Regions from separate parts of the Dactylosporangium cerinum genome, predicted to be linked through region 1. Evidence: riboswitches for the same ligand, from Rfam matches in the RefSeq annotation. Region 1 holds a riboswitch; each other region holds the start of a gene.
The links. A riboswitch is a leader RNA that binds a small molecule or an ion and turns the genes downstream of it on or off. The one in region 1 is predicted to bind cyclic di-AMP.
Positions count from the first base shown of each region.

Region 1 (7,281 bases):
GCGATCTCCAGCAACCGGGCGCCCACCTCGGTGGCCGACTCTCCGTGGTAATCCTGCTCCACCAACTCGGCGGCGCGCTGCAACGCCGAGCTCAGCTGGGCTTCGAGAGGCTCATGAAGCTTCTGCGCCGCCGTGCTGAGCTGGGCGTCGTCGAGTGACACGTGAAGTTCCTGCATGACCGCGCGATACCCATGTGCCGCGCGTTTCAAGCGCTGCGCGCGAGCAGCCGGACCGACCGGGGCGCGTTGCGCCGCGCCGGGTAGGTCGAGCGGACCAGCGCGAGGGCCCACGCCATCCGCGCCACCGCCGTGTCCGGGTGGTCACCGAACTCGCCGGCGACCTGGGCCGCGCAGCCCTTGATGCCGATCCGCCGCAGCGTGGTCGCCACTGCCGCCCGGATCTCGTCGCTTCTGGGCGCCTGCGAGCACTGCAGGTTGGAAACGAACAGTGCCTCGGCTCGCACCGCCTCGAATGTCGTGGTTGCCATCTCGCACCCCTTGGTGTGTGTTCCTGATAACACCAACGCTAGAAGCGTCCGGAGTGTTCGGGCTCACGGTTTCATGCCACCGTCGGGTAACTGTCACCCTGCGTGTGGTGGTGCGGTGGCGTGGGGGCTGTGACAGGGTGAGCGCGTGTCGTTGACCCCATCAGGTCCGGTCCGGCTGCACCGCGCCGCCCGCATCGAGGACGCCTTCCATGACGTGCTGGAGCGCCGGCTCCGGCTGCGCGGGTGGAAGGTCGCCGTCACTCCCTACACCGGCTACGGCGGCCCGGGCTGGGTCCGTGTCCTCGGCCGGGTCCTGCTCGCCCGGCTGGACCCGAAACCCGGCCGGCGCCTCAAGAAGCTGCGGGGCTGGCGGTCGTTCACCGCCGTGTCCGTGGCCAACGCACCGGTGCGGATCACCGCCGGCGACCGCACCTGCGAGGTCCGCTGCGACCGTGGCGGCTTCATCGACACCGTCATCGAGGCCGACCTGGCGCCCGGCTGGGCCACGGTCACCCTGGAGAGCGAGGACAGCGCCCCGGTGGAGGCGCCGGTGCGGATCATCGACCCGACCGTGCGCTTCGGGATCGTCTCCGACGTCGACGACACCGTCATGGTCACGACCCTGCCCCGCCCGCTGCTGGCGGCGTGGAACACCTTCGTCCTGGACGAGCACGCGCGCGCCTCGGTCCCCGGGATGGCGGTGTTGTACGAGCGGCTGGTGAACGCCAACCCCGGTGCGCCGGTCTTCTACCTCTCGACCGGTGCGTGGAACGTCGCCGCGACGCTGACCCGGTTCCTGTCGCGCCACCTGTACCCGGCCGGCCCGCTCCTGCTGACCGACTGGGGTCCGCAGCCCGACCGGTTCTTCCGCAGCGGGCAGGCGCACAAGCGGGCCACCCTCGCGCGGCTCGCCTCGGAGTTCCCGGACATCCGGTGGCTGCTCGTCGGCGACGACGGCCAGCACGACCCGGAGATCTACGCGGAGTTCGTCGCCGAGCATCCCGAGAGTGTGGCGGCCGTGGCGATCCGGCATCTCTCGCCGACCCAGGCGGTCCTCGCCGGCGGCTTCCCGACCACGGTGGACAGCACCCGCCGGCTGCCGTCCTTCGCCTCGGACCGCTGGCTGCGCGCTCCGGACGGCGCCGGACTGTGGCGCCTGCTCCGCGACACCGAGCTCCTCTAGGCTCCGATCGTCGCGGTCCGGGGAGCGCCCACCTTGGCGATGATCTCGGCCAGGACCTGCTCGGACTCGTCGTGCGGGACCTGGCACGTGCCGGCGGCCAGGTGACCGCCGCCGCCGTACCCCAGCATCACGGAACCGATGTCGGTCGGTGACGTCCGGTCCAGGATCGACTTGCCCACCGCGAACACGGTGTTGAGCTTCTGCCTGCCCCAGATGACGTGGATCGAGACGCGGGCCTCAGGGAACAGCGCGTACACCATGAAGCGGTTCCCGGCGAAGATCACGTCCTCGTCCCGGAGATCGACGACGACCACGTCCCCATCGAGGTGGCTCACCCGCCGCAACTGGTCGACGAAGAGCTCCTGCTGCTCGCGGAAGAGCTCGGCCCGCTCCGCCACGTCCGGCAGCGCCAGGATCTCCTCGACGTCCTGATGATCGATGCACGCGTCGATGAGCTGCATCATCAGCTGGTAGTTGGAGATCCGGAACTGCCGGAACCGGCCCAGCCCGGTGCGGCTGTCCATGAGGAAGTTCATCAGCGTCCAGCCGACCGGCTGCAGGATGTCCGCGATGTCGTACTGGGCGGAGTCGGCCTTGTCGACCGCTTCCATCAGCTCGTCCGACACGTTCGGGAAGCGCTCGGCGCCGCCGAAGTGGTCATAGATGACGCGGGCCGCCGACGGGGCCTCCGCGTCGATGATGTGGTTGTCCCGGTCGCCGGTGTTGCGCAGCGTCTCCGAGTGGTGGTGGTCGAAGACGAGGTGGGCGCCGGGCGCGTAGGGCAGGTTCGTCAGGATGTCGCCCGGCCCGATCTCGACCGCGCCGTCTTGGACGTCCTTGGGGTGCACGAAGGTGATGTCGCCGATGAGGTCCAGGTGACGCAACAGGACGGCGCACACCAGGCCGTCGAAGTCGCTGCGCGTCACGAGTCGGTGCTTCACTTCGGATCCCCTCACCCTGCGGCGGCCGGTCGACAGTTGCCCTATCGGCCGGCCGCCTGCGGATGTGAGGGTGTTTCCTAGAGCATCGACAGGTGTACGTGGTTCGTGTGGTCGCTGGAGGGATCCCCGCCCACACCGCTGTAGTGGTGCCAGCCGACCGCCGGTGTCCAGACCTGTTTGAACCAGATGACGTACATGACGCCCAGCCGGTCCGCGTTCTTCACGAAGTAGGTGGCCAGGTTGGCCCCGTACACCTTGTCCTCGCCGGCGGCGACCCCGCCGAAGCCCTTCGCCGACTGCACCGAGAAGTCGCAGGCGCGACCCTTCGGGTGCTCATACGGCCCGCTGGGCCGGTAGCACGACACGAACCGCTTGAACCCGGCCGCCTGCGCCTGCTGCATCGCGTGCAGCGTGCGCTGCGTGATGCAGCCAGTGGTGGTGGGGTCCTTGACCTTGCAGCTCTCCGACGACCAGCCGCCGCTCGCGTTGCGCGGGGACGGCGCGGCGAGGGGCAGGTTGGCGGAGACGAAGCCGTTGCTCGGGCCGCCCGCCTGGGCCAGCCCCTTCTCGGCTTCCTTCTTCTTCGTGGCCATCACCGCGACCTGCTCCTGCTGGAGCTTGACCTCGGCCTCCAGCGCCGCCTTCTGCGTCGCCTGGTCCTTCTTCAGCTTGTTGAGGTCGCGCAGCAGATTGTCGTTGTGGTGGGCGATCTCGTCGATCGAACCGGCCCGCTCCGCGAACCCGGTCGGGCTCCCCGAGTCCATCAGCGCGACGAACGTGGTGAGCGGCCCCGTCCGGTATGCCGCGACGGCGATCGCGGACACCTGCTCGGTGACCTTCGCCAGTTCGGTCTCGGTCGCGGCGAGCTTGGCGGTCAGATCGGCCTGGTTCTTGACCGAGGCGTCGAACTTGTCCTTGGCCTCGATCCACGCGCGGGTGCTCTCGTCGAGGACCTGCGCGAGGGACGCGTTGGAACCCTCGTCGCCGGTGTCGTCTCCCGGCTCGGCGATGGCCGGTGCGGCGCCCAGCCCGCAAAGGACGGCGGCCGTCATCAGGACGGCGAGAATCCGCCGACCGGGATGTCGTGATGACATCTGGCTCGTTGTTCCTTCCGTTGGCCGCCGACCGGGTTAGCTGACGGGTTCGGGACGGAACGATCCCTACCGCGGTTGCCCGCGGATTCACCCCAGTTACGGTTGGGTCCCCGATTCGCCAGAAGAGCCGGCGATTAGGCAGCAGCCGCGCCCGGCACCGCGGGGAGCGGTGCCTGTCGGACGAGACCGACGGCCAGCCTACCCAGGGCGATTCGCCTCCGCAGCGCACCGTTTGTGCGGCGCTGTGACGCACCTCTCCGAACCGGGCCACCCGAGCAGGTAGCCTAAGCCTTCCCAAAGAAAAGACGTGACGCAAATCACGGAAATGGTCGCACGATTTTCGGAACCTTCGCGGGCCCGCCGTGGTTCTACGCCACCCCTTGATCACGTGGCGTCACCCTGCGGCTGGTCGCCGCCCCCGGCGACCTGCGGGTACGGCCCCGATCCGCCCTGTCGGTCGCGGCACTCCGCGGGAACGTTATGGAAACCGTAAAGATTGTTAATAAAACGATGTTGTTCACTCCGTTGGGGTGGTTCGGCTGGTCGGATGAGGGCCCCGGAACCGAACTGAACGGAAGTGATCAGGTGTCCAGAGTGCGCCTGCTGGCGATGCTCGCCGCGACCGCCGTCGCCGCTGGTGTCGTCGCCGTCTTCAACATGCTGCCGGCGTCGGCGGCCGCCTGCGCCGCCGCGTGGCAGTCGTCGGCGGTCTACACCGGGGGCGCCACCGTGTCCCACAACGGCCGCAACTTCCTCGCCAAGTGGTGGACGCAGAACGAGGCACCGCCCGGGACCACCGGGGTCTGGCAGGACCAGGGCTCGTGCGGCGGGAGCACCCCGCAGCCGCCGACCCAGACCGGGTCCGCCGGCGGGTGCAGCTTCCCGGCCTGGGTGCAGGGGCGCAACTACGTCACCGGCGACGTCGTGAAGTTCACGGACGGCAAGTACTACGTCGCCGAGCACGACAACCCGGGCTACAGCCCGACGATCAGCACCTGGTACTGGGACCCGTACACCTGCAGCGGTGGCGGCACAACGCAGCCGCCGACCAATCCGACCACCAACCCGCCGAACAACGGGGCGTTCGTGGTCAGCGAGGCGCAGTTCAACCAGATGTTCCCGAACCGGAACCCGTTCTACACGTACAACGGGCTGGTCGCGGCGTTGAGCGCGTACCCGGCGTTCGCGAAGACCGGCACGGACGCGCAGCGCAAGCAGGAGGCGGCGGCGTTCCTCGCCAACGTCAACCACGAGACCGGCGGGCTGGTGTACATCGTCGAGCAGAACACCGCCAACTACCCGCACTACTGCGACACCAGCCAGCCGTACGGGTGCCCCGCCGGGCAGGCCGCGTACTACGGGCGCGGGCCGATCCAGCTCAGCTGGAACTTCAACTACAAGGCCGCCGGTGACGCGCTCGGCATCGACCTGCTGCACAACCCGAACCTGGTGCAGACCGATCCGGCCGTGGCGATGAAGACCGCGCTCTGGTACTGGAACACGCAGAGCGGTCCGGGCACGATGACCCCGCACAACGCGATGGTCAACGGCGCCGGGTTCGGTGAGACGATCCGCAGCATCAACGGCAGCCTCGAGTGCGGCGGGCGCAACCCCGCACAGGTGCAGAGCCGGGTGGCGGCGTACCAGCGCTTCGTCGGCATCCTCGGCGTCGGCGTCGGAGCGGGCAACCTGAGCTGCTGAGCAGGCACGAACAGACCAGAAGGGCGCCCCGGGGGAGTGGGGCGCCCTTCGTCATGCAGGCGCCAGGGCCGCCCGCAGCAGGCGCCGCAGCCGGGCCGCCCGCGAAGGGTGCCCGTGCGAGGCCCACGCGACCAGCCCCGTGAGGTGGGCGGCGAAGTCGGGATGCCCGTCCCGGTTTGCGGCGTCCAGGCCGTCCCGGGCGGCGTTGTGCAGCACGGCGCGCAGCCGGTCGTAGGCGTCCCGGGGCACCGCCGGATGGGCGTTGACCACGAGCCCGGCGAGCTGCTGCCGGTCGCCCCGCCCGCGGACCCGGGTCTTCGCGGGGTTCACCCGGAAGCCCTCGTCCTGCGCGACGGCGGTCACCGCCGCGACGAGCCCGGACGCCCGTGACCCGGAGAACGCCAGATCATCCGCGTAACGGCTGTAGACCAGGCCGCGCCGCGCCGCGAGCCCGGTCAGCCGCCGGTCCAGGCGGAACGCCACGAGGTTGGCCAGGGCCGGCGACGTCGGCGCCCCCTGCGGCAGGTGCGGCGTGCGGTGTTCGAGCCGGCCGGAAACGGCGTGCGGGGTCCGCGTCGTGCACAGCGCGGTCAGGGTGTGCGCGACCGGCTCCGGGTAGCCGGCGGTGCGGAACAGCCCGTAGATCCGCCCCGCGGTGACGCTGGTGAAGAACGCGCGCAGGTCCAGCCGCACCAGCGCCGCCTGCCCCGCGTGCAGGGCCGCGAACGTGTGCACCGAACGCCCCGGGACGAAGCCGTGCGCGGCCGCGTGCACCGGCAATGGCCCGAGCAGGTCGTCGAGCACGCGGCGCTGGATTGCCTTGAGACGTGATTTCGGTGCCTCGATCAGTCGTTCGCCGATCCAGGTGTACGAATAGTGCCGCACCCTGTGGTCGGCATGCTTCCGGTTGATCCCGCGCCGGTCGGCGAACCAGTCCAGCTCGTCCGGGGTCAGCTCCAGGAACTCGGCGAGCGCCGCCAGGTCGTCGATGCGCGGCGAGTGCCACCGCTGCCGCACGGTGCGGGTGGCCGTCGCCCGCCGGACCCGGATCGGCTGGCGGGCCGGCGCGGTGATGAACTCGGCCAGCTCCCGGGGCCGGTCCGCGGGCGCCTCCCGGTAGGCCCGCAGGACGGCGGTGACGACCGGGCCGAGCCACCGCGGCCGCCGGCCCAGCACCTCATGGCCGGCGTCGAGCAGCGGCTGACGGGCCCAGTCGACGGTCAGGAACGCGTCGGCGAGCGCGCCGGCAACGACGCGGGCAGCGTGTCCCGACGAATCCCGGTCGTGCCTGCGCTGGGTCGCGCGGAGCGCGAATGCGCGCCGGCGATGCGCTGCCGTGCTCAATCCTGCGTCCCCGGGGTTACCCCGGAGCGACCATCGCTGGTCTGCTCGGGACACGCTGCCACCGCGCCACGATAACCGTCACGGCAGGTGTTGCCGGTACTCCTGCAGCGCGCGCCGGGCGAAAACCTGCTGGAACGTGGCGACCCGCTCCGAGCGGCCGCGACCGATGAAGCTGACGAACCAGTGCAGCACCGCGGTGACCCGGTTCTTGAAGCCGACCAGGTAGAGCAGGTGCACGGCGAGCCACATGAGCCACCCGATGACCCCGGAGAAGTGCAGCTTGCCCACGCTCGCCACCGCCGAGAAGCGGGAGATCGTCGCCATGCTGCCCTTGTCGAAGTACTTGAACGGCTGCCCGGTCGGCTGCCCGGCGAGGCGCTTGGTGATCTGACCGGCGGCGTGCCGGCCGCTCTGGATCGCGACCTGCGCGACGCCCGGCAGCCGGTTGAGGGCCATCATGTCGCCGACCGCGAAGATCTCCGGGTGGCCGGGCACCGTGCAGTCCGGGTTGACCTCGAGCCGCCCGGCGCG
Region 1 is NZ_JBHSIU010000013.1:223,280-230,560, forward strand. It holds gene ACFPIJ_RS13235 (hypothetical protein) at 1-161, opposite strand, end outside; gene ACFPIJ_RS13240 (hypothetical protein) at 206-487, opposite strand; gene ACFPIJ_RS13245 (App1 family protein) at 633-1,670, shown strand; gene ACFPIJ_RS13250 (DHH family phosphoesterase) at 1,667-2,596, opposite strand; gene ACFPIJ_RS13255 (coiled-coil domain-containing protein) at 2,689-3,705, opposite strand; cyclic di-AMP (ydaO/yuaA leader) riboswitch at 3,715-3,856, opposite strand; gene ACFPIJ_RS13260 (glycoside hydrolase family 19 protein) at 4,291-5,406, shown strand; gene ACFPIJ_RS13265 (reverse transcriptase family protein) at 5,458-6,750, opposite strand; gene ACFPIJ_RS13270 (NAD(P)/FAD-dependent oxidoreductase) at 6,829-7,281, opposite strand, start outside.

Region 2 (7,281 bases), on a different contig from region 1:
CGCCTTCCGGCTCCTCGTAGGGCTCCAGCTCGAACCGCCGCTGGAACCGGACGATGTTCGAGTCCTCCGGCAGGTACTCCAGCAGCTGCGGGTCGAGCAGCCACGAGCCGCACGAGAACGCCGTGTACTGCTCGTCGGGGAAGTGGCGTGGGAAGAACGCGCGGGCCTCGTCCAGCGACGCGTCGACCGCCTCCGCAGTCAGCGGCCCCGAGTCGGGGATGTGCAGGCCGATGGCGGTGTCGCCGCGCTGGTGCTGGAGCCGGCCCAGGTCGTACAGGCCGCCGCGCGAGTGCAGGGTCAGCCAGGCCTGCATGACCGGCCAGCCCTCACGCTGCATCCGCCGGTCGATCGCAAGGTTGCGGCCGAGGTCCGCGAGGGTGGCCCACGACACGGACTCGGGGACGTCGTGGTCGCGGTGATACGCCAGGGCGACGTCGACCAGGGCCAGGTACGCATACACATACAGGTGCCGCCAGGCCGGTCCGCGGTCGCGGGGCAGCTCCGGGCCGGGCACCAGCCAGGCGTGGCCACCGAGATCCGCGCGCACCAGAGCGATCGTGCGGTCCAGCAGCCAGCGCAGCTCCGCGGTCCACAGTGGAGAGTCCGGGTCCGGCCAGCCCTCCATGACCTCGGCGGCGTCGTCCGGCCGCACCGCAAGCCGCTCGAGCATCGCGGGCGCGTCGGCCTTGGCGGGCAACGGCACCGACGGCCGGTCCCCGGCGAGCCGGTGCACGCGCTCGATGTCGTCGACGGATACCCCGAGCCGTGCGGCGATGTCGTCCAGATCCACACCGACGACCCTACCGGCCGATGCCGTGCCTAGACTGCCCTGGGAGGTGCGGATGGACGTCTCCGCCGCCATCGCACGGGCCGCGGCCACCGGTGCGCCCGTCCTGGACCTGTCCGGTCAGGGGCTGACCCGGGTGCCGGCGTCGATCGGCACGCTGGCCGAACTCGACGTGTTGAACCTCAGCGGCAACGCGCTGACCACGGTGCCGGACGAGATCGGCAGGCTGCGTGGCTTGTCGGTGCTCTATCTGTACGACAACCACCTCGCGGAACTCCCGGCCGGCATCGGCGGACTCGGCCAGCTGGAGCAGCTCGACCTGAGCGGCAACCAGCTCGCCGTGCTGCCCTCGGGCATCGGCGAGCTGGCCGCGTTGCGCGCGCTGGAGGTGCGGGGAAACCGGCTGCGGGAACTTCCCGACCGGATCGGCGACCTGCGCCGGCTCGAGTTCCTCGACGCCGGCTCGAACCAGCTGGCCTCGCTGCCCGCGCGGATCGGCGACCTCGCCTCGCTGCGCGAGCTGGCGCTGGACGGCAACCGGTTGACCACACTGCCGCCGGAACTCGGCCGGCTCACCGGCCTGACCCACCTGCGGCTCGGCGACAACGGGCTGCTCGCGCTACCGTCCGAGCTGCGCGGGTTGACCAACCTCGTCGAGCTGACCGGCCTGCACGACGAACCGCTGATGAGCGCCTCGTTCCTGGCCGGCAACGACGGCTACTGGTTCGCCGGCGCCCAGCAGATCCTGACCGCCTACTTCACCGGCGGCGGGTTCTCCTGAACGTAACCTGGGAGGCGGTGCGTTAACCTGCCGCGATGGACCACCGCGTCGGGGACGTGCTGCGTATCCAGTGCCTGTTCACTCCCACGGTCGTGACGCACGTCGATGAATCGCATGTCACCGTCCGCTGGCCGTGGTGGGAGATCGACCCCGACGCCGACGGCATCCGCTGGAACGGCGAGGCGGCCCTGGACCGCCACGATCCGGCCGAGCTGTACGTCACGGAACCGACTGCCGACCAGCTCGCGCCGGGTGACACCTGTCGCATCGGCATCCCGCCCCGGATCATCCACGTCATCGAGGTCCACGAGCACGATCCGCCGCAACAGACCGGCTGGCTGCCGCGGCCGAAACTGAGCCTGCTCATCCTGCCAGCCGGCGAGGCACCCGACCCCGCCGCCGAGTTCCAGGGCACCAGCATCGAACCCGGCAACGGCATCCCGCTCACATTTGAGCTGGTCTTCCGGCCGTACGCCTTCTTGACGCCCGGTGACGACGTGGCCGACGCCGACGGCCGCGCCTGGCGTTTCGACGGACCGTGGGCCTGGACCGCCTACGACGGCGCTGACGGCGTGCCGACCTGGCCGCTCGCCGCGCTCAGCGGTGGCGCGGACCCGGCGGCTGTCTCCGCCGCAACCGCGACCGGCGCACACGAAGGTGAAGTGGCACGCTGGCGGCTGGCGGCGGGCCTGACGTCAGGCCGCTTCCCAGAAGGCCATCGCCAGGCCGAGGGCGCGTAGGTCGCCGGTCGTGGTCGAACGTCGCCCGGACGCCCGCGAACCGATCGCTCATCGACCGACCATGGACGCCCGGGCTGCCGGCGTCCAACCAATTAGGCCGGTCGGCCGTACCCGTACAACTTGTCGATGTCGACCGGGGCGACCTTCACGACCGTACGGCTGTTGGGGGCGTGGATGATCTGGTTGTTGCCGATGTAGATCCCGACGTGCCCGAGGTTGTTGTAGAACACCAGGTCGCCCGGGGCGAGCTGGCTGCGTGAGATGTGGCGGACCTTCTGCCACTGCTGTGCGGCGTTGTGCGGCAACGACACCCCGGCCGCTTTCCACGCCATCATGGTCAGCCCGGAGCAGTCGAAGGTGTTCGGCCCGGCGGTGCCCCACACGTACTTCTTCCCGAGCTGCGCCCACGCGTAGTTGACCGCCTTGCCCGCCGAGCCGGACACCGCCGGTGGCTTCCCCGCGGGCGGCGGCGTGGTGGTGGTCGTCTTGGGCTTCGCGGCGGCAGCGGCGGCCGCAGCGGCGGCGGCCTCGGCCTTGGCCTGCATCTGGTCCAGGCGGGCGATGTCGCCCTCGATCTTCTTGCGGCGGGTCTCCAGCTCGATCTTCTGCTGGCTCTGCGCCGCCTTGGTGTCGTTGAGCCGGCGCTGCTCGGCGGTGAAGGCGTCCTTCGCCGCGCCGTACGCGGCCAGGTCGCGCTGCTGGCTGAGCGAGATCTGCCGGAGGGTGCCGACCCGGTCGGTGAAGTTGTCCGACGATCTCGCGCCGAGCATGAGCGACCACGTGCCGAGGTTGCCGCCGCTCTTGTACGCGTTGACCGCGAGCGTGGTGGCGTCGTCCTGGGCGGTGTCCATGGTGGCCTGCAGCGGTGCCAGGTCGGCCTGCAACTTGGTGATCGCCGCCTCGGTCGCCTCGAGGTCGCCCTTGACCTTGTTGTACTGCTCGACGACGAGCTCGACCTCTTCGTTGCCCTTGTCGATCTGGGCCTGGAGCTGCTCAGGCGTCGGATCCGCGTGCGCGGCGCAGGCCGGGGCGATCATCGCCGCCACCGCCAGCGCGACGACCGCGGTGCGCAGCGTCGTGCGTCCGTTGAACACGGCACAGTCCTTCTTCCTGGACCGCTTACCGGGTTAGCTGACGGATTCGGGCGAGAAGAAGGCGCGCCCTACCGCGCCGTGGCGCGGATTCACCCCAATGGAAACCAGGTTGGTTCCCCGGCTCGTCGACCTCGTGCGGGACACGCGGCCGGCGACTCAGCGGTGGCTGCCCGGCCACCCCGGCGGGGTGGCGAAGTCCGGCAGGCCGACCCAAACGTAACGGCAGCAGAGACCGTCGGGCCTCGATCTAAGCGACACTTAACGAAGACTCAAGACGCACCTGCCTGTCTCGAACGGCGTGAATAAGGCGATGCGCGACGTGGAGATCTGCGGCATCGTGGTTGTCCATGGCCGAGCGGGTGATGTTCGTGCAGTTGAAGACCGGTCACGGCACCGATCAGGGTCCGGCGTGGATCAGTACCGTCCGGTTCAACCGCACCTGGAAGACGGCCTACTGGCACGGCCGGACGTTGCGCCGCTGGCCGGGGATGTTCGACGCGAACTTCTTCGACGTCGAGACCGACGAGCGCTACTGGCTCTCGGGGCCGCACCGCGACCGGGCCGACACCCGGTACAGCAACATCCGGCCGACGATCGACGAGGACGTCCGCGACCTGTACGAGGCGTTCCTGCGCGGCGGCCCCCTGCCGGGCCGGTAGCGCACCAGGACCGTGCCACGGGCAGCGGGGGCGGTTCCGGTGCGCCATGATCGGGGCGGGAGGTCACAGTGCAGCGGTATGTCGAGCTCGACGGCGTGCGCACCTGGTACGACGAACGAGGCGCGGGCGATCCGGTGGTGCTGCTGCACGGCGCGGTCGTCGACTCGCGCTGCTTCGCCGGCAACCTGGACGCGCTGGACGGTGGGTTCCGGCTGTACGTGCCGGAGCGGCGCGGCCACGGGCACACCGCGGACCCGGGCGGCCCGCTCAGCCCGCAGGTCATGGCGCGGGACACGGTCGCGTTCCTGCGGGACGTCGTCGGCGGGCCGGCCGCGGTGGTCGGCTACAGCGCGGGTGCGGTCGTGGCGCTGCTGACCGCGATCGCCCGGCCCGACCTGGTGTCCCGGCTGGTGCTGATCAGCGGGGCCTTCCATCAGGACGGCGTCCTGCTACCGCCGGCCACCCCTGCCGACATCCCGCAGATCATCTACGACCAGCACGCCGAGGTGACCCCGGAAGGGCCGGGCCACCTGGTGTCCGTCATCGAGCGGATCGCCGCGTCGTCCGACGCCGGCGACCTGGCGCTGGCCGCCGCCGACCTGAGCGCGGTGGCCTGCCGGACGCTGGTGATGGCCGGCGACGACGACGCCGTCTCCCTGGAGCACGTCCTGCGGCTCTACCGGGCGCTGCCCGATGCCGAGCTCGCCGTGGTGCCCAACGCCTCGCACACCCTGCTCATCGAGCACCCGCAGCTGTGCACCGGGCTCGTCACCACGTTTCTGTCCGGCCCGCCGGCACCCACGCACATGCCGATCCGCCGGGCCTGACCCGTTGCAGGGACGGCGGGATCGGACGGCGGCCACCGTCGGCGCGGGCTCAGGCATAGTCGGCCGCCTGCATGGTGCAGACGGTGGCGTACCAGCCGCCGGTGGCCATCAGGTCCTCGTGCGTGCCGACCTCGGCGACCTTGCCGTCGCGCAGCGTCACGATGAGGTCGGCGGTGCGGACGGTCGAGAAGCGGTGCGACACGAGCAGCGTGACGCACCCGTTGACCGCCGCGTCCGCCCGCCCGACCTCCAGGCAGCCGGCGAACAGGGCGGCCTCGCTCTCCGCGTCCAGGCTGGCGGTCGGCTCGTCCAGCACGCGCAGCAGCGGCGCCTCGCGCATCATCGCCCGGCCGAGGGCCAGCTTCTGCCACTGCCCCTCCGACGGCAGGGCGCCACCCGGCATCGACCGGCCCAGCGGCGTCTCCAGCCCGTCGGCGAGCCGGCCGATCACGTCGGCCGATCCGGCCCTGGTCAGTGCCCCGGCGGCGGCCTCCCGGTCGCCGAGGCGCGGCAGGTCGCCGGCCCCGACGGTGTCGCCGGCGGGCAGCTCGAACCGGCAGAAGTCCTGGAACCCGGCCGCGAGCCGCTCGCGCACGCTGTGATGATCGAGCGTCACGAGATCGACGCCGTCGAGCAGGATCTGACCGGCGGTCGGCCGGTAGAGCCCCATCAGCAGCTTGACCAGGGTCGACTTGCCCGCCCCGTTGTGCCCGGCGAGGGCGACGACCGTGCCGGCGGGCAGGACGAGGCTGACGTCGTCGAGCACCGGCGGGCCGTCGGGGGTGTACCGGAAGGTCACGCCCCGCAGCTCGATGCTGTGCCGCAGGCCGGCCGGTGCGGTCGCGCTGCCGGAGTGCCGGTCGCCGGACTGCTCCACGAGGCGCTCCAGCCAGGTGAACCGCTCCAGGATCGTGCTGAGCCGGCTGAGCTTGCTGAACGTCGTCGCCGCCTGCTCGGCCTGGGCGACCAGTTGCATCGCCAGGACGGCCAGCAGGAACACCACGCCGCCGCTGCGCACGCCGGGGTCGTCGCGCGACAGCCAGAGCAGCAGCAGGACGCCCGCGGCGAACAGTGTCCACCCGATGGTCATGATCCGTCCCGTGCGGAGGCGGGCCAGCCGCTGCCGGCGGTCCGCGGTGCGCAGCAGTTCGTCCTGCCGGTCGGCGACGGCGCCGGTCATGCCGTACTGGCGCAGCTCGCCGGCCGGGCCCGGCTCGGTCCCGGCCAGGAAGAGCATGCGCGCGGCCCGCATCGGCGCGGAGATGTCGTCGAGCATGCTGGAGATCTCCCGCTCGGCCCGCATCGACGCGAGCACCGGCAGCAGCACGAGCAGCGGAAGCGGCGTCAGCACCGGGGCGACGAACGCCAACAGGACGGCGGCGGCACCGAAGCGCACCGCCAGGGCGACGGTCTCGATGATCGTGGTGATCGAGCCGACGAGGTGCCGCGGCCGCCCGGCGAGGGTGAACACCCGGTCCTGGAAGTCGGGTGACTCGACCACGGACAGGTCGGGCATCTCGTGCACGAGCCCGCTCAGCCGCTGCTCCAGCCAGTGGTCGGTGCGCTCCTCCAGCACCGTCTGGCTGGTCATCGACACCCACTGGGCGCCGACCCAGCACAGGCCTACGACGCCCATCGCGATCGCGGCGAGCCGGATCCGGCCGGTGTCGTGGGCGGTGAGGCCGTCCACGAGCGTGCGGACCGTCCAGGCCAGCCCGACCGGCAGCGCAGCCTCCACCAACGCGACGACGATGACCGCGCCCGCCAGGCCCGGGCTGGCCTTGAACGACGCCCGCAGCACCAGGCGGACGGCCGAGCCCGACGCGGCGAGGGACCGTCGGATGGCACCGGACATGCTCATCGGACGATCGCCGCCTGCGCGTCGAACATCTGCGCGTACAGGCCGCCCTGCTGGATCAGGGTGGCGTGGTCACCGGTCTCGACGATCCGGCCGGCGTCGAGCACCACGATGCGGTCCACCCGCCGGACGGTCGCGAACCGGTGCGACACCAGCAGCAAGGTGTGCTCCCTCGTCGCGTCGATGATGGCGTCGTACACGGCCCGCTCCGCCTCGATGTCCATGTTGGCCGTCGGCTCGTCCAGCGCCAGGACGGTCGCGCCGGTGCGCAGCGCATGCAGGCCACGGGCGAGCGCGACCTTCTGCCACTGCCCGCCGGACAGGTCGGTGCCGCCGGCCAGCTGCGGGGACAGGACGGTGTCCCACCCGTGCGGCAGGTCGGCCAGGACCGTGTCCAGGTCGGACTGGGCGGCGACCGCGGCCAGCGTGCGGGCGTCGGTCGCCCGACCCGGCCCGGCGACGTTCTCCCGCACCGTCAGCGGCAGCCGCACGAAGTTCTGGGTCATCGTGGCGAGGCGGCTGCGCCACCGTTGCG
Region 2 is NZ_JBHSIU010000054.1:166,359-173,639, forward strand. It holds gene ACFPIJ_RS38680 (acyltransferase domain-containing protein) at 1-790, opposite strand, end outside; gene ACFPIJ_RS38685 (leucine-rich repeat domain-containing protein) at 843-1,568, shown strand; gene ACFPIJ_RS38690 (hypothetical protein) at 1,604-2,308, shown strand; gene ACFPIJ_RS38695 (C40 family peptidase) at 2,401-3,402, opposite strand; cyclic di-AMP (ydaO/yuaA leader) riboswitch at 3,410-3,574, opposite strand; gene ACFPIJ_RS38700 (hypothetical protein) at 3,750-4,061, shown strand; gene ACFPIJ_RS38705 (alpha/beta fold hydrolase) at 4,130-4,888, shown strand; gene ACFPIJ_RS38710 (ATP-binding cassette domain-containing protein) at 4,938-6,743, opposite strand; gene ACFPIJ_RS38715 (ABC transporter ATP-binding protein) at 6,746-7,281, opposite strand, start outside.
Region 2: it holds a riboswitch for cyclic di-AMP, as region 1 does, so the genes downstream of both, ACFPIJ_RS38695 (C40 family peptidase) here and ACFPIJ_RS13255 (coiled-coil domain-containing protein) in region 1, are expected to answer to the same signal.

Region 3 (7,281 bases), on a different contig from region 1:
GGTCCCGCGCCGCGTGCACCGTCTCGGTGGCCGAGTCCCAGAGGGCGAAGGCGAACATGCCGCGGAACCGCTCCAGCGCCGCGTCGCCCCAGTAGTGGTAGGCGGCGGCAACCACCTCGCTGTCGCCGTCGGTGGCGAACTCCGCGTCGTGCCCGCGGATGAGTTCCTCGCGCAGTTCCTCGAAGTTGTAGATCTCGCCGTTGAACACCAGCGTCCACCGGCCCGCGTCCGGCCCGCTCGGCGGGTACTGCAACGGCTGCCGGCTGCCGTGCACGTCGATGATGGCGAGCCGTTTGAAACCGGCCGCCACGCATTGTCCGGACCGTTCCAGGGCCATGTCGTCGGGGCCGCGGTGGTGCAGCAGCTCGAGCTGCCGTTCCACCTGGCCGAGGGTCTCTGGGGAGATAGCGAAGTCCCCCACGTACATCAGGAAGCCGCACATGGCGTCGTTTCCCTTCGGTCGCCTCGCGTGGCAGCGGTGTCGGGCCGCAGACCGCTCTGTCGGCGGTCGCCGGTGAGCCGTCGCCGGTGAGCTCCCGGCGGTGCCGGCCGAGCCCCCGTTCGAACGGCCACAATGCGCCGCGCGATCCAGCCGAACAGAACCCGCCACGTTCGGCGCCCGATTGCCCGGCCGTCATCCGATCGCTCCTCACCAGGGGATACAGGTGGGTGAACCAGCCCAAGGGTGACTATCCGGGCGGCCGGGCCAGCCTGCCGTTTGGCCGGACGACCCCTCGGGTAGCGGCGCGCCGGTCACATCGGTCCGTCCCGGATCGGCAGGAAGCGAACCACCCGTTGTCTTGTTGGGGAGTAGCCAATGCGCCTCGTCCGCGTCCGACGCCGACCCGCACACGAAGCCGGCACCGACGCGCCGAGCCGCTCAGCGCTGGCACGCGGGCTCAGGGGGATGGCCCGGCTCGCCCTGTGCGGTGTCATCTCGGGTCTGGTCGTGGCCGCCGGTGTGCTCCCGCTCGCACTCATCGGCGGCTCCACGGTGAACGCCGGCCGCGACGTGTGGGTGAACCTGCCGTCGAACCTGGCGATGCCACCGCCGCCGCAGGCCACCTACGTCTACGCCAACGACGGCAGGACGCTCATCACCACGTTCTACGACGAGAACCGCAAGGACGTGCCGCTGGACCAGATCGCACCGGTGCTCCAGCAGGCCGTCGTCGCGGCCGAGGACACCCGCTTCTACCAGCACCGCGGTGTCGACGGCAGGAGCGTCCTGCGGGCGCTGGTCTCCAACGGCCGGGGCGGCGCCCAGCAGGGCGCCTCGACGCTGACGATGCAGTACGTCCGCAACGTGCTGAAGAACGACCCGAGCCTGTCGCCGCAGCAGCGGGTCGACGCGGGTGCCGACACGCCCGCCCGCAAGGTGCGTGAGATGCGCTACGCGACGATGCTGGAACAGCACCTGAGCAAGCAGGACATCCTCAAGGGGTACCTGAACATCGCCTACTTCGGGGCCGGCGCCTACGGCATCTACGCCGCGAGCCAGACGTACTTCGGCAAGTCGGCCCTGGACCTGACGCTGCCCGAGGCGGCGCTGCTGGCCGGGCTGCTGCAGTCACCGGACGGCGACAACCCGATCAGCGGCGACCGGACCGCGGCCCTGCAGCGCCGTGCCTACACGCTCGACGCGATGACGAAGATGGGGGTGATCAGCGCCGCGGACGCCGCCGCGGCGCAGGCCCAGGAGCTGAAGATCAACGAGCGCGACCTGCCCAACAACTGCGTGTCCGTCCCGCCGGCGCACAACGACTGGGGCTTCTTCTGCGACTACTTCCGCCAGTGGTGGGGCAGCCAGCCGGAGTTCGGCGCCACCCGCGCCGAGCGCGACGAGACGCTGCGCACCGGCGGCTACACGGTGGTCACGTCGCTCGACCCGGGGATCCAGGCGAGCACGCTGAACCAGTCCCTGAGCGTCTACGGCTACGGCAGCGCGCGGTCGATGCCGCTGGCCGTCGTCACCCCCGGCAGCGGCCGGGTCCTCGCGATGGCCGTCAACCGCCACTACAGCCTGGCTCCCAACCCGCCCCAGCACCCGCGGTACCCGAACAGCGTCAACCAGCTCATCGCGGGCGGTGGCGGCGTCGCCGGATATCAGGCGGGCTCGACGTTCAAGATGTTCACCATGCTCGCCGCGCTCGACGCGGGCCTGCCGCTGAACACCAGGTTCAACGCACCGAGCCGGCTGGCGACCGGGTGGCCGGGCAGCGGGCCGGGCAGCTGCGGAGGCCGGTGGTGCCCCGCGAACGAGTCCCCGAGCTGGATGAACGGGGACCGGACGATGTGGAACGGCTTCGGCCGTTCGGTCAACACCTACTTCGTCTGGCTCGAGCAGCAGATCGGCGCGCGCCGCGTGGTCGAGATGGCGCAGCGGCTCGGCATCACGTTCCGCTCCGGCGCGGACGCCGCGATGGCGGCCAAGGCGGACCAGTGGGGGTCGTTCACCCTCGGCGTCGCCTCGACCACACCGCTCGACCTCGCCAACGCCTACGCCGCGGTCGCCGCCGGAGGCCTGTACTGCCAGCCGCTGCCGGTGCTGTCGATCACCGACACCAACGGCAGACCGGTCGACGCCGCCGCCCCGAAGTGCCGGCAGGTGATCAGCGCCGACGTGGCGGCCGCCGCGACCGACGCGGCCCGGTGCCCGGTCAGCCGGTCGTCGGCGTACAACAAGTGCGACGGCGGCACGGCCGAGAACGTGTCCGGCATCCTCGGCGGCCGCCCGGTCGCGGGCAAGACCGGCAGCTCCGAGTACAACTCGACGGAGACGTTCGTCGGCTTCACCCCGCAGATCGCGGCGGCCGGCATCGCGGTGAACGTGGACAACCCCAACGACCAGGTGGGCAGCGGCGTCGCCGGCTCGGTCAACGCCGCCGTCGCGCAGACCATCGCGGCCGCGCTGCGCGGCCAGCCGGTCCAGGCGTTCCAGCCACCCAGCCGGGTGCGGGCCCTGGGCCGCTGACCGCGCCGGGTCAGGCAGAATACCCGCGCAGGGCGGTCCAGTGGGCGAGCTTGGCCGTCGTCAGCGTGTAGTACCCGACGCCCAGAGCGTCCGCGGGGTCGGCGATCTTCACCGTCCTGCCGCCGTTGCTGTAGCCCACCACCGTGAGGTAGTGGCCGCCCGGGTACGAGTGCGAACCTCCCTTGTCGTCCACAGTGGAGCCGGCGATGTTGGCGACCACGGCGTAGCCGTTGGTGATCGCGTTGACGATGTCCGCCTGCATCCGGTCGATCTCCGCCTGGGTGGCCGACTGACCGGTGATGAAGTGCGACTTGTAGAAGGAGCTCTTCGTGTACGCGTTGAGCGACCGGGTGGTGTCGTCGGCGGAGTTGGTGCCGTTGACGGTCGTGCGCAGGCTCTGGGCGACCTCGGACTGGGACGGGTACAGCTCTCGCGCGGTCAGTGCGATGCGGGTCGCGGCCGGGCCGCAGAAGTAGTAGTTCTCCTGCCAGGCGAACCGGTACGCGAGCTCCTTCGCCGCCGGCGGAGCGGCCGGCGTGGTGGCGGCCGGTGTGGTGGCGGCGGGCGGGGCGGCCGTGGACGGCGCCGCACCGGCGGCCTTCGAGGGGGTGGTCGCGGCGTTGGGCGCCGCCTGCGTCCGCTGCCGGTCACGCGCGGCCGGTGCGGCACCGGACCACGACGGATCCGCGGAGGTCAGCGACTGCGCGTCGGCCATCGGCGCGGGCGCCGAGGCGTGCACGGCCACGCCGACGACCGCCGTCACCGCGAGGACCGCCGCGGCGGCCGCGATCGGCAACACGCGGGAACGTGCCGCGATCGGCAGCACGCGGGAACGTGCCGCGACGGGACTCTGGTGCCTGGGTTTGTACAGGTAGCTCACGGGTACCTCGACAGACATGCTGGATAACGGCTGCTGTTGCCGGTGCCGGACGTGATCCGGGCAGCGGGCCGGCCCGACCGGCGCGGGCCGGTGCGGTGAGGACCGGCGGCTACCGGGCCGGGCCGAGGGTCGAGGTGGTGCGACACGGGTGATACCGGGTCAATGGCTGCACGGTGGTGCTCCTTCCGGTGCCGCCTACCGGGTTAGCTGACGGGTTCGGGCGGGAAGATCGCCCTACCTCGGGGCGCAGGCCCCGCGGATTCACCCCGGTGGTGCTCGGTTCCCCGGCTCGCGTGGACGCGACTCAGCGGATCCGCCGCGGTGTCATCCGAGGTGGGTGACGGTGGGCCGGGCGGATGCGAGGACCCTACCGGGGCGGCGCAAGGGCACCGGATCCCGCCGTGCGGCTCGGCTACCGGGCGAGACGACGGCGTGGCGAACGGACCTGGTGCACACCGTGGGCGGGCCGCCGGTCGGCCGGGTGGCGCCCCCGGTGCACCTCGCCGACCGCGTCCCGGCGCTCTGCGGCCCGCCCGGTCTCCGGTCGGCTGGTCCGCACGCCTGCCAGGACCCCTGGTCAGGGCCACCCCTAAGCTCGCCGGATGCTCCCGGGCGCCGATGATGACCAGCAGCTCAACGGTGCGCAGGTGCGCGGTCCCCGCCACCTCCGCCGCTCCCGCCGGGGGCGGCACGCGACCCGCTTCCGGCTGCGCGCACCCGTGCCGGCGCAGCTGCGCCGGCACGCCGTCGCCGTCGCCGCCGTCGCGGCGGTCGCCCTGTCCGCGACGCTGTCGTCGTCGACCGGGCCGGTCGCCGCGCCGGTGAACGGGGTGGCGCTCGCCGTCGACGACGGACGGTCGGCGGCCGACGCGCCCGCCTCGCGCAGCCGCGCCCGGAAACCCGCCGACGGCGCGGATGCCGCCCCGGCACCGACGACGGCCGCCCCGACGACGGCCGCCAAGCCGCCGGCGTCGCCGTCGCCGGCCGGGCAACCCGCGTCGCCCTCGCCGACCGTGCACGCGCCCGTCGGCGGGCTGACCCAGGCCGAGATGAACAACGCCGTCGCGATCATCGAGGTTGCCCGGCAGCTGAACCTGCCGCGCCGCGCGGCCGTCGTGGGGATCGCCACCGCGCTGCAGGAGAGCCACCTGCGAAACCTCGCGAACCCGAACCTGCCGCAGTCGCTGCAGCATCCCAACGAGGGCGTCGGGTACGACTACGACTCGGTCGGCCTGTTCCAGCAGCGGCCGAGCTGGGGTTCGGTCGACCAGCTGATGGACGCGCGCGAGTCCGCGCGCAGGTTCTTCGCGGCGCTGGCCCGGATCCAGGGCTGGGAGCAGCAGGCCGTCACCGTCGCGGCGCAGCTGGTGCAGCGCTCGGCGTTCCCGGACGCCTATGCGAAGTGGGAAGGGCTCGCCCAGCAGATCGCGGACGCCGTCGGGTAGGGACCGCCTCGCGCGGTCCCGGGTCCTCCGCGATGTCACCCACTTCCCGGCCCGGCCTCGCACGGACGGGCACGACGATGCCCCCATGTCCATGCACAGGCAGAGAACATGAGACGGCCCGGCCGGACGGCCGTTGCGCTGGTCGCGCTCGCGTTGGGAGCGCAACTGGGCCTATCGGCGTGCCACAGTTCGAAGAAGCACACGGCGGCGAAGTGGACCGCTCCCGCGCCGCCGGTGGTCGCGCTGGCCGTCAGCCCGGCGGCGGGTGAGTCGGGGGTGCCGATCAGCACCGAGATCGGCACGAAGGTGAGCGACGGGAAGGTCACCGAGGTCGCCCTGACCGACGCGGCGGGCCAGCGGGTCGCCGGCGAGCTGCGCGACGACGGGTCCTCATGGGTGCCTGCCACCGCGCTGCGCTACGGCACGGCCTACACCGCGAAGGTCACCGCGGCCGGCACCGACAACAAGCCGGTGACCCGGGAGACGGCCTTCACCACGGCGGCGAAGCCCAGCGGCCCGGTCGTCACGTCCGACCTGATGCTGACCAACGGCGGGACCTACGGCGTCGGCATGCCGATCGTCGTGCAGTTCGGCTCCGACGTCCCGCAGGAGTCACGCGCCGCGGTGCAGCAGCGTCTGTTCGTGAAGAGCGATCCGCCGCAGGCCGGTGCGTGGCACTGGTTCGGCGGCCGGCAGGTGATGTACCGGCCGGAGCAGTACTGGCAGCCGGGCACGAAGATCACCGCCCGCAAGGCACTCAACGGCGTGCGGATCGGCGCCGGCCACGCCGACGAGGACTTCGCCGCGACGGTCACCATCGGCCGGAAGCTGACCATCGACATCGACAACGCCACGAAACAGCTGAACGTCTACCAGAACGACGCGCTCGTGCGGAGCATGCCGGTGAGCCTCGGCAAGCCGTCGACGCCGACGTCGAGCGGCGTCACCGTGGTCATGTCGCGGGAGGCCTCGACGGTGTTCCGCACCCCGGAGTACACCGTCGCGGTGCAGTACGCCATGCGGCTGACGTGGGGCGGCCAGTACATCCACGCCGCGCCGTGGTCGGTGGGCGACCAGGGGAGACGCAACGTCTCCCACGGCTGCACCAACGTCTCGACCGCGAACGCGAAGTGGCTGTACGAGCAGACACTCGTCGGCGACCCGGTCACCACGCGCAACACCGGGGTCCCGCTGGATCCCGGTGACGGCTGGACCGCATGGGACCTGTCCTGGGCCGACTACAAGACCTGACGCGCCGGCCCGGCGAGGCTGTTTCCCGCCGGGCACCCGAACCAGCGAACCCGAACCAGCGAACCCGAACCAGCGAACCCGAACCAGCGAACCCGAACCAGCGAACCCGACCAAGGAACTCCGACCAGGGAAATCCGACCAAGGAGTTCGATCCAGAGAGGAAGGACCATGGAAGTCATCCGCGCCTCGAGCCGGGGCCGGCCGGCCCCGCAAGAGTGCTACTCCGGCGTCGTGTGGATCGACCGGGACGTCACCGGTCTGGAAGCGTCCCACCTGCGGGCGTTCCACGCGCAGTTCAGTCCCGGTGCCCGGACGGCCTGGCACCGCTGCCCGTACGAACGGATCCTGACCGTCCTGCACGGCGTGGGCCGGGTGCGGCGCCGGGGCGGCCCGGTCCACGAGGTGCGCGCCGGGGACACCGTCGTCGTCGCGGCCGGTGAGTGGCACTGGCACGGCGCGGCACCGAACACGCCCATGGCCGTGGTGTCGGCACACGAGACCGGACCGGACGGCACCGGCACGGACGGCACCGGCACCGGCACGCAGTGGGGCGAGCAGGTGACCGACGCCGAGTACCGGCTGCCACCGATCACCGCGATGATCCGCCAGCCGGACCGGGACCGGGTCCCGCAGCGCGAGGCGTGCTGGTAGCGCTTCCCGGTTCCGGTGCCGTCCCGCGGCTGTCACGGCCGCGGGGTCCGGGCCCTGGCGGTGTGCCGGCGGTACGCGCT
Region 3 is NZ_JBHSIU010000118.1:16,845-24,125, forward strand. It holds gene asnB (asparagine synthase (glutamine-hydrolyzing)) at 1-442, opposite strand, end outside; gene ACFPIJ_RS56655 (transglycosylase domain-containing protein) at 908-2,974, shown strand; gene ACFPIJ_RS56660 (C39 family peptidase) at 2,985-3,854, opposite strand; cyclic di-AMP (ydaO/yuaA leader) riboswitch at 4,032-4,174, opposite strand; gene ACFPIJ_RS56665 (hypothetical protein) at 4,457-5,299, shown strand; gene ACFPIJ_RS56670 (L,D-transpeptidase) at 5,408-6,550, shown strand; gene ACFPIJ_RS56675 (cupin domain-containing protein) at 6,719-7,201, shown strand; gene ACFPIJ_RS56680 (DNA-3-methyladenine glycosylase) at 7,234-7,281, opposite strand, start outside.
Region 3: it holds a riboswitch for cyclic di-AMP, as region 1 does, so the genes downstream of both, ACFPIJ_RS56660 (C39 family peptidase) here and ACFPIJ_RS13255 (coiled-coil domain-containing protein) in region 1, are expected to answer to the same signal.

Region 4 (7,281 bases), on a different contig from region 1:
CAGATCCAGAACCCGTCGGCCGGCCACTGCCGCCGGATGGTCCAGGACATATCGGGCGATCGCCTTGCCCCCGGCCCACGCGGAAGACCAGAACGGAGGCGGTCGCTTCACGCCAGCCTGTGCTTCCATCCTGGCCCACCACACGATGGCGTCCTCAGCCAGATACAGCCGCACCTCGGGCACAAAGGGCACCTCGACGAGGCGAAGACGGTCCAGGCGGCGCTGTTGCATGTGCCGATCGCTGCTCGCGCGAAGCGCGGGAGGGCAGGTTGAAGCGAGTGCCGACCTGGTCTTCAGATGGCGGTGGCGAGTTCGGCCAACGCCGCGGCGACGCGGAGTCCGCGTGGGGCGTCGATGCCGAGTTCATAGTGTCCGCGGCGGAGGTTCTGCATGAATGCGTGTCCGGCGATGATCGTCTGGGCGGTCTGGGCGGTCTGGGCGGTCTGGGCGGTCTGTAGTCCGCGCATTGGTCTGAGCCGGTGCTTGAGCTGGCTGTGGTCTGCTTCGACCCGGTTGTTGGCGTGGCGTTCGACGTGGTGCCACGCCGATGGGACCAGGTCATCGAGGACCGCTGGGTACACCGGCGCCGCGTCGGTGATCACCTCGGCGGGCCGTACCTTCATCGTGGCCATCGCCCGGCGGAGGAACCGTCGTGCCGCCACGGCGTCGCGGCGGGCGGACACGAGTACGTCGGTGACCTGGCCGTGCTGGTCGACGGCCCGGTACACGAATCGCCAGACACCGTTGACCTTGACGTATGTCTCGTCGGTGAACCATCTGTCGCCGGGTGCGTGCCGGCAGAACCGGGCCGCGTCGACCAGCAGCGGGGTGAAGCGTTGCACCCAGCGGAAGACGGTGACGTGGTCGACCTCAACACCACGCTCAAGTAGCAACTCCTCGACGTCGCGGTAGGAGAGGTTGTACCGCAGGTAGAGCCGGACGGCGACCATGATGACGTCGGGCGGGAACTGGAACCCGGCGAACGCTGACCGTGGTGGCTGGACTGGACGCCGGCGGTTCGAGTGCTTCACCGTTCAAGCCTGCCTGACCAGGGCATCGATCAATGCAACAGACCCCGCGAAGACAACCGAGAGAAGCCGACCCACGGAACCGGGAGCGCAGCCCGACCCCTCGGCCGCGTCACTATAATGATCAATCCGTGACCGCCGGAGGGAACCCCGGGCGCGCTACGCGACGGCGTCGACAATCTGCTGAGCGAGGGTCTGCCACTTCGCGTAGGCGTCTGGATAGGCGGACACTTGGACGGTTTGCGCCGCTACGGTGATCTGCAGCTGCTCCCAGCCGGGGATCTTCGCCAGCGCGGAGTAGAAGCGGCGCGCGGATTCGTGCGGATCCATCAGCTGGGCGACGGTCCCCCAGTTGGGTCGCTGCTGGAAGAGCCCGACCGAATCGTGGTCGTACCCGACGCCTTCGTTCGGGTGCTTCAACGACTCCGGCAGGTTCGCATTCGCGAGGTTTCTCAGATGGCTTTCCTGCAACGCGGTGGCGATCGCCACCACGAACGCGCGTCGGGGCAGTTTCAGTTGCTGGCCGGCTTCGATGATGGCCACGGCGTTGTTCATCTCGGCCTGGGTCAGCCCGCCGACGGGGCCGCGGACGGTCGGCGACGGCGAGGACGCTGGTGACGACGACGCTGGTGCGCTCGGCTTCGTCTGCGACGGCTTCGGATGGGCCGTGGCCGTTGCGGTCGGTTGCCGGCTGGGCTGTACCTGGCCGCGTTGTTTGCTGCGGGAAGCGTCGTTCTCGGCGACCCTCGCTCGGTCCGCGTCGTCCGCCAGCGCCATGTCGGCATGTACTGCGATACCCGGGGTAGTGGCCGACGATGTCGGCAGCAAAGACCAACCGATCCCCGTGGCGGCGATGATGGCTGCGCCGAGGTACAGCCCGATCCGGGGGCGGGCCGCGTGGCGGCCGCGGCGGGAACGTTGCAGGTGACGAGGGCCGCGAACGTTCGCGGCGCTGTCCTGCTGGACCTCAGTCTCGCCGGTGGACATTCGGCCTCCCTCCGGCCGGCGCGGATTCGGTGCGGCAGCAGACCAAGAACGTCACGCTGCACATCCGGCGGCAAACCGCCGAGGCCGCCGAGGGCGGCGGCTTCCGGAGGGCGGACTGGTTTTGTTGTGCTGTGATGTGAACAGGTGCTGCACGGGAACCTCGACATTGCATGCTGGAACGCGACGGCTGGGGCCGGCGCCGGACGGCGCGGTCGTTCTGCGTCCGGGCGGCCGGTATCGCCCCCTGCCGCCGAAGCTGGTGTCGGCAGGGGTGGTCAGCGGCACTGCCCACTAACTGTCCAAAGTGGACAGTGATAGCTGGGTCGGTGTCGCGTCGTGGGTGTGCGGGTGTCGGCGCCGAAACGGCTACTGAACCGGACACCGTCTCATCACCGTCGACGCCCAATGGGCGCCCGGGCCGCGGGTCGAGGTCAGGCGGCAGATGTGATGCGACGCGAGGGTTTGCACGCACTACTCCTTCCGGCACCGCCTGCCGGGTTAGCTGACGGGTTCGGGCGGGAAGCTCGCCCTACCTCGCGGCACGTGGCCCCGTGGATTCACCCCAGTTGTGCCTGGTTCCCCGGCTCGTGCGAACACGACTCAGCGGATCCACTGTGGAGTCACCCTAGGCGGTGACGGTTAGCCACAGTTGATTTCATGACCCTAGCGGGTACGCAAATGCGCGTGAAGCGTCCGACGGAAATCTAAGCGGAACGTAAGGAATTAACTACACGTTTCAGCTATCGGGCGTTCGGCAGCCCGGCGATGTGATTCGTGTATGACCGGGGGAACGGTCTCCATCGTCGACCGTTCCCCGGTGCGGCCGCCCGTGCCAGGTGCGAACCGGCGCGGGTGTGTTCGGGTGACGCCACAGCAGGACGCCGGCAGTCACCCGTGCGTGATCCTCTCCCACCGGCTGGGTGGTGCGAGTGCCTGAGTGGTCTGCAGGGCAGTGGTTACGGCCGTGGCTGAGGCAGTGAGCTTGAGCGTGCCGACATGGGTCCCCGCTGCAATGTGGCGGCGCGGCATAGTGGTCAGGGTATCGATCTGGTAGGCCAAGCCGGGCCAGCCGAGCACGTCCACGTCGCCGGTTGCGGCAAGGGTTGTGCTCCTGCCCATCGGTCCCCGGGCGGTCGCCACAATATCTCCGGCGCGCACGACCCGGTACTTGTGCGGCAGGCTGCTGCTGGCTTGGATCAGGCGACGGGTGGCCTCGAAGGCGTCTGCCATGTTCGGGCCGGGTGCGAGTACGGCGCCGATGATCCTGAGCCGCTGCCCTTCTGCGGAGATCTCGGCCGCGAAGAGCAGGCAGCCGCCGGCCTCATCGGTGGAGCCGGTCTTGATGCCGACGATCCCGTCCTTACCAAGCTGTGTGTTGACGTTCCTGGCCGGCCCGACGACGGGCAGCGTGGCCTGCGGCATCGCCACAATCTGCGCCAACACCGGCACCTGCATTGCCACCCGGCCCAGGGTGACCTGGTCGGCAGCGGTGCTGACGGTGGACGGTGCGAGCCCGGACGGGTCGGTATAGCGCGTGTCTGCCATCCCGAGGCCGGCTGCGGCCTGGTTCATTTTGGCCACGAACGCATCGCTGCTGCCGGCGTCCCACCGGGCGAGGATGTGGGCGATGTTGTTGGCCGAGGGCAAAAGCAGGGCCTGGAGGGCTTGCCGTTCGGTGAGCACCTCGCCGGCCACAACCTGGACCAGCGACTGGCCGGAGGCGAGCTGAGACGGATAAGCGGCGGCCTCCTCAGCCGAGACGGTCAGCGTGGGGCCGTTCTCGTCCAGGCGCAGGGGATGATCCCGCAGGACAACGTACGCGGTCATCACCTTGGCGACGCTAGCGATCGGCACGGGTCGGGAACCACCGGAGGAGCCCAGCCGGCCGAGCCCGTCAATCTCAACCGCTGACTGCCCGGCCTCCGGCCACGGCAACACTGGCGGAACGCCTGGGATTGCGTATACCCGCGGCACGGTCTGCACGATCCGTGGCGCCGGCACCGGACTGACCAGCCTGAGCGTGACGAATCCGCCGACGGCGAGCACCACGACCACCGCGGCCACAGACAGCCACAGCCCTCGACGACGAGCCTGCCGCGGTACAACCACCGGCTCCACACTGGTCTTGGTCAACTTGAACTCCCCACAGCCGATCGCCCCAAATTTCAAGCCGCGGTACGAACGCGGCGTTCCGCGCTACCCGATGCGACCGCCGGCTAACGTCTCAAAATGCCATCGACTTCATGGCCGTCGGGGAGCTGGCTCGCCACAGTCGAACGTCGTGCCACTGTCCCCATATCGGCATGCCGGAAGGCGATCATCCGGGTGGCCAGCAGCCCTGGCTGCCGGCGCCTCACCCTCACCGTGCGGTCCGAGCCGGCCGGCACCGCGCTCAACTGCTCCGTACGGGCGTGCAGCTCACCCCGCCGCGCCGGGCGGGCTGGTCCTGGAGGGCGACGTCCAGGCCGCCGGCTACGGCATCGTCGCTCTCCCAGATCCGCCGTCACGTCGGGTGTCGCATTATGCGAGTCCGGCAAGAAAAGCAACCCGGCGCCGACGAGACCGGCCTCGACCAGTCCGATAAAGACCCGGTCGCTGATCCGCCCGACAATCTTTCTGCCCGCCCACGCCCCGGCGATCGTGGCCGGGGTCAGCGCGGCGCCGTAGAGCAGGACCTGTCCGGTGAGCAGGTCACCGGCGCCGTAGACGGCGATCTTGGTCAGGTGCATGGTGAGCGCCGCGGCCGCCTCGGTGCCGATGTAGGCGGCGCGGGCCAGGCCGTAGGCGAGGAAGAACGGTGCGGTCAGCGGGCCGACCGACCCCAAGAGGGCCGAGCCGAATCCCGAGGCGGCGCCGATGCCGGCGAACGCCCGGTCACCGGGCTTGCCGGGACGGGGATGGAAGCGGCGCCAGAGGACCACACCGATCAGGAACCCCAGCAGCTGCTTGAGCGCACTCAGCGGGGCGTGGTCCAGCAGTACCGCCCGAGGATCGCCAGCGGTACCGCACCGGCGGCGAACCAGCTCACCAGCGGCCGCTGCAGGCCGGTGGACCCGCCACCGCCGCCGGATGCCCGCACGTCGCCGCCACCCCCATCGCCACCGTGTGGGGATCTGCCGCCGAGTTTGGGGAGTTTTGTGAACTTGTCGACGCCGGCGCTGAGTGCGCCGTCGAGGCCGCCGCGGATCATGGTGTCGGCCAGGCCGTTCCAGGAGAACTCGGCGTCGCCTCGGCCAACGTCGACCATGTAGCCGGCGCCAGCGGACATCGCGCCGGCGACGGCGCCGGCGCTGCGCTACCGGAGGATGTCGCCACTGAGCGGACGTCGAACGGAACCTGACCGGATGAGCCGAGTCGTCGTCGGGTAGCCGCTTTCATGGATCGCCGTTGACGCCGCGGCGAGATCAACCTCACGCTTGGCGCACGGCTGTGCACCACTGCGTGACAGGGGGACGGGATCGATGCCGGTCATGGAGACGATCGCTATCGTCAGCGCGATCTCCACATTCTTCAACCAGGTGTGGCAGCGGCGGCAGACCACGCAGCAACTGCAGGCACAGGCAGACGGCCTGCGCAACCAGATCGCCCAGCAGCACGCCAACCGCGGCATGGTGGGCACGCAGGCCGCCGTGCAGGCCGCCGGCAACCGGGTTACGTCGCGCCCCTGGACCACCACTCGCTGCCCCTTCCCAAGGACGGCCAGCCCATCGCCCTGTCCAGGAACTCGGCGGCATGATGTCGGCCGCTGCGCCGAACTCCCGCGGACGGGGCCGCACCGCCGGGCCTCCACGGCGCGTCTAACCTGCCAATGTGGTGACGTTGACCGAACTCCTGGCGCTCGACGACGGGGTGCTGCTCGACCGAGTGTGCGCGTTCACCGCCGACGAGCGGGCGGCGCTGCACCGGCCGGCGCTGCACGCCTGGGAGCGTTACAGGTGGCGGGACGACCTCGACGGCCGCAAGGACCGGTACACGCCGGCGGAGGGCCGGCGGCTGGATCTGATCGTCTTCGCCGCCGCGCCGGCGGACCGGCTGTACTGGCCACCGGACGACGACCAGCTGCGGGTCGCCCGATCCCGGGGCGGCCGGTTCGTGACCGCGCTCGCCCGGCACGTGCTGCACACGATGGCGACCGAGGACTTCAGCGCCCCTGACTTCAACGAGATCCGCCGGGCCGAACGCGACGGCCTCGTCACGCTAGACGCCGACGACGACTATGCGCTGGCGATGGTCAACCAGCTCGGTGGGCGGTTCAGCGCCGGTGGACGCCGCTCGGACCTGCTTCGGGCCGATCCGGACCTGCTGGCCCGGGCGTTCTGGCGGATCTTCGAGGTCGAGGGCAACCGGCAGGTGAGCCTCGCCAACGTTGACAAGTACAGTGGCGCGCCCGTGCAGTCCTGGCACGACGCGGTCCTCGACCTGCTTTCCGATGCCACGATCGACCGCGCACGGGTGCTGGACGCGACGGTCGCCGCGCTCGGGCTCGGCTTCCCGCAGTACCGTGCCGGCTGGTACTCCCGCCTGCATGCCGCGCTGGCGCCGTCCGTCGACGAACGCGCCGCCCGCCAGGCCGGCTACGCGACCCTGTTGCGCAGTTCCGTGGGGCCCACCGTCACGCTCGCCGTCGACGCCCTCACGGCGGTGGAGAAGGCGGGCCGGCTCGACCACGACGGCAACGCCGCGGCCCTCGCCGCCGGGCTTGCCGCCGCGGTCCTCGTACCGGCGAAGTCCACCGCGATGAAGGCGCTCGCCCTCGCGGCGCGGGCCGGTGCCGGACAGTCGTCCGCGGTCGTCGCCGCCGCGCTCGGCCATCCGCACGCCGACGTCCAGGCCGCCGCCGCCGAGCAGTTGCGGGTACGCGGCGAGCCCGGCCCGGTCCTGGCCGCGTTGCCGTCGCTGGCGCCCGCGGTCGCGACGGCGGCCCGCCGCTGGCTCGGCGACGACGCCCCACCCGCGGTCGCGGCACCGGTCCCCCGGCCGGACAGCACCGCACCGGTACCAATGCCCGATGCGGTGGCGCCGATCACCGACCCGGCGGAGCTGGCCGAGGCGTTCGCCGTCCTGCTGGCCGACCCGACCGACGCGGAACTGCTCGAACGCGCGCTCTGCGCGGCCGCCCGGCTCGGCCCCGATCCCGTCGAGTACGCCAGCCTTGCCCGGCGGGCGGCACGCCTGCTGCGCGACGGCCCGAGCTGGGAATCGGACCACCTGCTCGACGTCGTGGCCGGCGTGGTGCTCGCCGCGGCCCATACGCCGCCGGTGCGGT
Region 4 is NZ_JBHSIU010000018.1:87,462-94,742, forward strand. It holds gene ACFPIJ_RS15920 (class I SAM-dependent methyltransferase) at 1-231, opposite strand, end outside; gene ACFPIJ_RS15925 (IS6 family transposase) at 294-1,031, opposite strand; gene ACFPIJ_RS15930 (hypothetical protein) at 1,188-2,015, opposite strand; cyclic di-AMP (ydaO/yuaA leader) riboswitch at 2,488-2,631, opposite strand; gene ACFPIJ_RS15935 (D-alanyl-D-alanine carboxypeptidase family protein) at 2,904-4,148, opposite strand; gene ACFPIJ_RS15940 (sulfite exporter TauE/SafE family protein) at 4,232-5,086, opposite strand; gene ACFPIJ_RS15945 (hypothetical protein) at 4,972-5,262, opposite strand; gene ACFPIJ_RS15950 (hypothetical protein) at 5,311-5,520, opposite strand; gene ACFPIJ_RS15955 (DUF6493 family protein) at 5,826-7,281, shown strand, end outside.
Region 4: it holds a riboswitch for cyclic di-AMP, as region 1 does, so the genes downstream of both, ACFPIJ_RS15930 (hypothetical protein) here and ACFPIJ_RS13255 (coiled-coil domain-containing protein) in region 1, are expected to answer to the same signal.